2 regions of the Paucibacter sp. B51 genome follow, and region 1 is predicted to be linked to the other one. Evidence: riboswitches for the same ligand, from Rfam matches in the RefSeq annotation. Region 1 holds a riboswitch; the other holds the start of a gene.
What was found. A riboswitch is a leader RNA that binds a small molecule or an ion and turns the genes downstream of it on or off. The one in region 1 is predicted to bind glycine.
Positions count from the first base shown of each region.

Region 2: it holds a riboswitch for glycine, as region 1 does, so the genes downstream of both, OOB33_RS24355 (D-amino acid dehydrogenase) here and gcvT (glycine cleavage system aminomethyltransferase GcvT) in region 1, are expected to answer to the same signal.

Region 1 is NZ_JAPIVN010000001.1:3,769,680-3,773,580, forward strand. It holds gene gcvH (glycine cleavage system protein GcvH) at 1-116, opposite strand, end outside; gene gcvT (glycine cleavage system aminomethyltransferase GcvT) at 225-1,355, opposite strand; glycine riboswitch at 1,420-1,528, opposite strand; glycine riboswitch at 1,545-1,648, opposite strand; gene OOB33_RS16115 (hypothetical protein) at 1,809-3,901, shown strand, end outside.
Region 2 is NZ_JAPIVN010000002.1:775,792-779,692, reverse strand. It holds gene fusA (elongation factor G) at 1-574, opposite strand, end outside; gene OOB33_RS24355 (D-amino acid dehydrogenase) at 744-2,051, opposite strand; glycine riboswitch at 2,224-2,342, opposite strand; glycine riboswitch at 2,344-2,437, opposite strand; gene OOB33_RS24350 (diguanylate cyclase) at 2,497-3,901, opposite strand, start outside.

The sequences.
Region 1 (3,901 bases):
ACGAACACCACATCGCCCAGGGCGTCTTGTGCGTGCACGGTGATGCCCACGGTGACGATGCCGTCGGCTTCGATCTGGACCCACTCGTGGTCAGGCGTGTACTTGATGTTGCTCATGCGGTGCTCCGTTGCTTTCGGAAGGTGGAAAGGAGAAAGAAAATGAAATGTAGGGTGCCCGATCGGGGCCGGGCAAGCGCGACGTGAGCCGAGCCGGCTCTCGTCCGTTCAGCCGCGGTAGTAGCCGTTGGGAGTGAACGGGGTGCTCGACACGGTCATTGGTGTGCGCTTGTCGCGGACGATGGCGAAGACCTCGGTGCCCAATGCCGCAAATTCCTTGGCCAGGTAAGCCAGGGCCACCGGCTTGCCCACCGTGGGGCCCAGGGTGCCGCTGGTGACCACGCCGATCTCCACGCCCTCGGCGTTGACCAGCTTGGCGCCCTCGCGCACCGGCATGCGTTCGCTGCTGACCAGGCCGACGCGCTTGCGTGCGGCGCCGTTGGCCAACTGTTCGTCCACCACCGCAGCGCCGGGGTAGCCACCGGCGCGGGCGCCACCGGCGCGACGCACCTTCTGGATGGCCCAGGTCAGCGAGGCTTCCACCGGGGTGGTGCCGGTGTCGATGTCATGGCCGTAGAGGCAAAGGCCCGCTTCCAGGCGCAGCGAGTCGCGCGCACCCAGGCCGATGGGCTTGACTTCCGGCTGGGCCAGCAGCTTGCGGGCCAACTCGACTGCTTGGTCTTGATGGACCGAGATTTCGAAGCCGTCTTCGCCGGTATAGCCCGAGCGGGTCAGGAAGGTCTCAATGCCGTCCAGATTGAAGAAGCCGGCGGTCATGAAGGTCAGCTTGGCGACATCGGGGTTCAGGCGCGACAGGGCAGTCACGGCCTGCGGGCCTTGCAGGGCCAGCAGGGCTTGTTCGGGCAGGGGCAAGACCTGGCACTTGTCACCGATCTTGGCCTGCATGTGGGCGATGTCCTGCACCTTGCAGCCGGCGTTCACCACCACAAAGAGATCGTCCGGGCGGCGGGCGATCATCAGGTCGTCCAGGATGCCACCTTGTTCATTGGTGAACAGGGCATAGCGCTGCTTGAACAGGCCCAGGTCGATCACATCGACGGGCACGATGGTTTCCAGCGCAGCGGCAGCGCCGTCGCCGATCAGGCGGACCTGGCCCATATGGGACACGTCGAACAGGCCGGCGGCCGCGCGGGTGTGCTTGTGCTCGGCCATCACGCCGGTCGGGTACTGCACGGGCATGTCGTAGCCGCCGAAGGGCACCATCTTGGCGCCGAGTTCGATGTGCAGGGCGTGCAGGGGGGTCTTGAGCAGGGGAGCGGAGGAGTCAGCAGCGGACATGGGAGCAGCTTTCGAGGGCAATCGTCTGGCCCACGCCCCTGAGACCGACTCAAGGAGTGGGGGGAATGCCCTCGCTGTCCGCTTTACCTGAGAGATTGGCCGCCGGCGTATTGCCAACAGCTTGCCCCTTCGGTGGACGGGCTCGAAACCCGTCTCTCTCCAGTGAGGACGCCCGACGTTTTGTGAACGGGCGTTTTATCAGTCCTTTTGCCTGAGCGTTCGCAGCGTGGGATCACCAGTGCCACTGCGCCTTCGGCGGCTTCCGCGAGGAAGCTCTCTCCTGACGGCGGCGATTGTAGCCCTGGTTTTTGCGCAAAAAGTGGCTCCGTGGCGCGGCCTCTTCGCAAATCCACAAATGCGCCGGCTTCCTCGCGTTCATCACGCCATGGCGGGCGCCGCTTCTGCCTATGCTGGCCGCAGCATGAATCACACCTTGCAGGCAACACCGCGCCCATGAGCCACACCACGCCCGAAATTCACCTCTGCATCCAGCAGCCCGGGGCCTATGTGCACTCCCTGGGCTTGCTCGATCAGGCGCGCTACTTCCGCTACCAGTTCCGCCGCCTCGGGGCCGAGGTCAGCATGGCGAAGAACCGGCTGCGCCATGGGGCGATCAATTTCATCTTTGGCGCCCATCTCGGTTTTGAGCCGGCCTTGCTCGATCGCCATGTCTGCGTGTTTGTGAACCTGGAGCAGCTGGGCGAGGGCGGGGCCCAGGTCTCGCCCGAGTATTTGCAGCTGCTGGCGAACTGGCCGGTGGTGGATTACGACGCCGCCAACTGCAGCGCCTACCGCGCCCGGCCGGATCAGGTGCCGGTGTTCCCCCTGCTGCATGCACCGTACCTGAGGCCGGCGGAATCCATCCCGCTGGAGCAGCGGCCCATCGATCTGCTGTTCATCGGCAGCATGAACGAGCGCCGCCGCGCCTGGCTGGATCGCATCGAGGCCCTGGGCTTGAGCGTGGCCTTGTTCGATGGCCCGCTTTACGGCCCCGAGCGCGATGAGTTCATCCGCCAGGCCAAGGCCGTGCTCAATGTGCATTTCTACGAGAGCAGCCGCTTCGAGCAGACCCGGGCGGCGATCTGCCTGTCCCTGGGCACGCCCGTCATCTCCGAGCGCGTGCCGGGCACCGAGGTGCATCCGGCCTTCGAGGACTCGGTCCTGTGGCTGGAGGGCGGGCAGCTGGAGCAGTTCTTCAGCGAGGATTTCGGCACGCCGGCGTTCTTTGATTTCGCCCGCCTGGCGCTGGAGCGCTTTGAGCAGGCCGACCCGGCCGTGCCCTATGCCGAGATGCTCGCCTTTGCGGCCAACCATGCCGTTGAACGCCTGCCTGCCTTGCTGCAAGAGCCCTGGCGGCCGCAGCGCCTGCATATGGGCGCTGGCGCGGATTACAAAGCCGGCTGGCTCAATATCAGCCGCGATGCCGAGCAAGAGCCCGATCTGCTGCTCGACCTGAGCCGCCCGCTGGACTTGCCGCTGCGCGATCTGTCGGCCGCCCATGGACCGATCGAGCTGCACGGCGAAAGCCTGGAACTGCTCGATGTCAGCGGTCTGCAGCATGAGGCCGCGGGCTTGAAGGCGGTGCTGAACCAGGCTTTGCGACTGCTGCAAACCGGCGGCGAGCTGCAGCTGGATCTTGCCGGCGCCTTGCCACCCGAGCCGGCAGCGGCTGCGGGCTGGCTGGCCGCGCCCGATCTCTTCAGCAGCTTCTGGCAGGCTTGCGGCGAGGATTTCTGGGCGCTGGGCTGGTTCGAGCAGCGCTTCGAGCTGCTTGCCCATGCCTACTTCGATGCCCAGGCGCGGCCCTGCAAAGCCGATGCGGCCCTGGGCACGCGGGTGGTGCTGCGCAAGATCGAGAGCTCGCTGCGCGAGCGCACCACGGCGCGGGCTCGCCAGAGCTGCTTGCGCCTGCCCGACGATGCCGTGGACGCGGCCCATCGCCTGTTGCCCGCTGGCCCGGCGGCGCAGGCCGGCGCGACGAAGAAATTCAAATGGTCCATCCTCGTGCCCAGCCTGCCGGCGCGGCGCGAGCTGCGCAAGCGCATGCTGGCCATCCTGGAACCCCAGGTGGCCCGCTATCCCGATGTGGAACTGCTGGTGCTCGAAGACAACCGCAGCCGCGAGTACGGCCCCAAGCTGCAGGCCATGATCGACATCGCCCAGGGCGAGTACCTGAACTTCGTGGACGATGACGACGAGATCTCCGAGCACTACGTCGACACCATCTACCCCTTGCTGAACGGAGTTGATTGCGTGGGCTTTTCGGCGCGCATCAGCGTCGAGGGCGGGCCCTTCAAATCGGTGTTCTACAGCATGAAGAACAAGGTCTGGGTCGATGCGCCCGAGGGCTATTACCGCAACCCGCAACACCTGACCCCCATCCGCAGCGAGCTGGTGCGCCAGATCCCCTGGGTCGGCCACTACGGGGCGGATCGCACCTGGTCGCACAAGATGTCGGCCTCCGGCCTGCTCCAGACCGAAAACGTGACCGACGCAGTGCTCTACACCTACTACGCCACGCAGAAAGAAAACCGCGAAGGCGTCTG
Region 2 (3,901 bases), on a different contig from region 1:
CGCGCCGCCCGCCCTCGGCCGGCAGGTTCAGCGGCAGGCATTCACGCCCGAACACCGCGCGGATCTGCGCCAGCAGGCCTGGCAGGTCGAGCTCGGCCAGGTCGATCTTGTTGATCACGATCAGCCGGCACAGGCCGCGCTGAGCGGCGGTCTCCATCATCTTGCTGGCCATGGGCTCCAGCCCGCTTTGCGCGTTGAGCACCAGCACCGCCGTGTCCACCGCCTCCAGCGCTGGCAGAGACTGGCCGATGAAATCGGCCGCCCCGGGCGTGTCGATGGCGTGGATGCGCACGCCGCCATGCTCCAGATGCACCACGCTGCTGTGCAGGGATTGCTGGTAGCGGCGCTCCAGCGGGTCGAAATCGCTGACGGTGTTGCCGCGCTCCACCGTGCCGGCCTGGGTGATGGCGCCGGCCTGCAGCAGCAAGGCCTCCAGCAAGCTGGTCTTGCCCGCCGCCGCGGGGCCGACCAGGGCCAGGCTGCGCAGGGCCGCGACCGCTGGCGAAAGGTGCGACTGGGGCGCACCGGTGGCGGATGGGGCGCGGCTGGCGTCGCCGTTCGGGCTCGGGCTCATGGCAGTCTCCTTGGCTCTCCGGCGCCCCGGCTTTTGTGGGGCGCGGTGATGGATGCGTGCGCGGTGCCGGGCTTTGACGCAGGGGAGGGGTCCGCTCGGCTCTGGCCTCAGGGTAGAGGAAGCCCGGCCGGCTTACAAGGCCCGCGCCGGCGGGCTTGGGCCGGTTCGCTCAAGTGGCCGCTTGCGCCCGGCCGGCCCAGGCGCCGAGCTCAGGCCCGCAGAAGGCGTAATCCAGCTCGGGCCGGCGGCCGCAGATCAGGTCCGCCAGGGCCGCGGCCGAGCCGCAGCTGTGCGTCCAGCCCAGGGTGCCGTGCCCGGTGTTGAGGAAGAGGCGGCCAACGCGGCTGGCGCCGATGTAAGGCAGGTTGGAGGGCGTGGCCGGGCGCAGGCCGGTCCAGTACTGGGCGCCGCTGGGCTGGCCCTCGGGCGCCACCATCTGCGGGAACAGCTCGCGCGTGCGCCGCAGCAAGGCCTCGCAGCGGCGCAGATTGAGCGTGCTGTCATAGCCATTGAGCTCGGCCGTGCCGGCCACGCGCAGGCGATCACCCAGGCGCGAGAACACCAGCTTGTACTCGTCGTCGGTCAGCGAGACCTGGTAGCTGTGCGCGGGCGAGATCACCGGCAGCGTCATCGAGTAGCCCTTGGCCGGGTAGATGTTGAGCGACACGCCCAGCTCGCGCGCCAGGCCGCGGCTGAAGGAGCCCAGGCAAAGCACAAAGCGGTCGGCGGTCAGGCGCTCGATTTCACCGTTCGCATCGGCCACGATCACCCGCGCCAGATCCTGGCCCTCGCGCTCGCAGCCCAGCACCCGGGTCTGGTAGCGGAACTTCACCCCGGCCTGCTCGGCCAGGGCGGCCAGTGCCTGGGTGAAGCGATGGGCGTCGCCCGACTCGTCGCTGGGCGTCATGCTGCCGCCGACGATCTGCGCGCGGCATTGCGCCAGCGCCGGCTCGATGGCCACGCATTCCTCGGGCGTTTTCATGTCCAGCTCGCAGCCTTGCTCGCGCATGATGCGGGCCGGCTCCTGCGCAGCGGCGTACTCCTGCTCGCTGGTGTAGAAGTGCAGGATGCCTTGCTGGCGCTGGTCGTAGGCGATGCCGGTGGCGGCGCGCAGGCGCTGCAGCTGCTCGCGGCTGTAGAGGCCCAGATTGACGATGTTGCGGATGTTGTGGGCGGTGCGGCCCGGCGTGCATTCGCGCAGGAACTGCAGGCCCCAGCGCCACTGGGCCGGGTCGGCGCGCAGGCGGAAGAGCAGGGGCGCATCCTCCTTCATCAGCCATTTCAAGACCTTGAGCGGCGCGCCCGGGTTGGCCCAGGGCTCGGCATGCGAGACGGAAATCTGGCCGCCGTTGGCATAGCTGGTTTCCAGGCCGGCCGCGGGCTGGCGGTCGATCACGGTGACTTCAAAACCCGATTGGCGCAGATACCAGGCGGTGGTGACGCCGGTGACCCCGGCGCCCAGGACGATTGCGTGCATGTGTGCACTCCTGAAACAAGACAAACAGACCGTTGAGTGAGACGCGCAGGCGTACGCCCAGGCCCAGCGCGGGCTGTGTTTCGTTCCAGGCAGGTGAGGCACCCCAGGGTGGGGCGCGAGCCGGGCAGAGCACAGATCGGGCAATGGCAGCAAGAGCGTGCGCTTGACGCGCGCCGCTCCCGCTGTCCCTGTTACCTGAGAGATTCAGCCGCGCCCCGGGGGCATGGCCTTGCTCCTTCGGTGGCGGCTTGCGCATCGTCTGCGCGGGCCGCTCTCTCCAGCATTCGGCTTGTTGACGGATCCAGTACGGGGCCTGAGCGAGTATGGGAGCTTGCGCCTTCGGCGGCAGGGTCCAAAGCGGGCCTGCACTCTCCTGAATCCGGTGTGCAGTGTAGACGGGCTTGCCTGTATGCGAAGTCAGGGCAAATGCGGGGCAGCCCTGGGATCAGCGAGAGTCGGCCAGGAGTCCGGTCGGACGGACACAGTTTCGGCCCTCGCCCTTGGCTTGGTAGAGGCGCTCATCGGCCAGGGCGCACAAGGCTTCGGGCGTGTGGGCTTCGGCGTTGCCGGCCAGGCCCATGCTGACGGTGATGCCATGCAGATCGGGGTGCAGGCTGCGCCAGTCAAAGCGCTCGATCTGCTGGCGCAGCTTGTCGCAGAGCTGGCTGGCCAGGGGCAGGGGGGCCTCCACCAGGATCAGGGTGAACTCCTCGCCGCCATAACGCGCCACCACATCGGCGCGCCGGCAGTGGTCACGCAGCAGGCGAGCAAGCTGGCGCAGCACGGCGTCGCCGACCGCGTGGCCGAAGCGATCGTTGACGGCCTTGAAGTGATCGAGGTCCAGCATGGCCAGGCTGAGCGGGTGGCGAAAGCGCGCCGCGCGCTCGAACTCCTGCTCCAGCAGCAGGTCGAGCCAGCGGCGGTTGGCCAGGCCGGTCAGGGCGTCCTCATGGCTGAGCTGGCGCAGCAAGTCGGCTTGCGCCGAGAGTTGCGTCAGCAAGGCCTGCTTTTCCTGATCCGCCTGGCGGGCTGCCTGCAATTCCTGGCTCAGGGCCTGGGCCTGCTGGCGCACGAACAGGCCGCGCAGGCGCTGCTGCGAGTGCTCGCCCAGCAGGCGTTGTTCGCAGGCATGGTGGGCCTTGTAGTGCTGCAGGGCCAGGGCGTGATCGGCTCGCCGCTCGGCCAGCTCGGACAGGGCCCGATGAGCCTGGCTTGCCAGGGCGGTGAGCCGGCCTTTCGTGGCATGAGCCAGTGCGCGTTCCAGGGCGCCCTGGGCTTGCGGCAGATCGTTTCGGGCTTGCCACACGTCGGCCAGGCCCATCTCGATGCTGCACAGCGAAGGGCTGTCGCCCACGCTCAGGGCCAGCGGCCGGGCTTCTTCGAAGGCGGCCAGGGCCGCGTCCACTGCCCCTCGCGCCAGGCAGGACTGGCCCAGGCCCAGCAGTGCCTGGCCGAGATCGTTGACATTGCCGGTGCGCCGCGACAGGGTCAGCGCTTCGTCCAGAAGAAGGCAAGCCTCGGCATGCTGGCCGAGTTTGCTCAGCAGTGTGCCCAGGTCCAGCGCGCTGGTGGCCTGGCGCGCCAGGTCCTGGGTCTGGCGTGCGCAGTGCAGGCTGCGCTGAAGATGCTCCGCGGCCAAGTCCATCTCACCAATGCCTTGCAGCACCTGGCCCATCTGACCCAGGGCATAGGCCTGATCGACGATGGAGCCGTTGTGCTCGGCCAGTGCGAGGCTGAGCTGAAGCAACTCGAGGGCCTCCGGGAATTGGCCCTGCGTGAGGCGGGTCACCGCCATATTGTTCAGGGCGCGAGATTCGGCATGACTGGCCTGGTGGAGGCGGGCGAGTTCC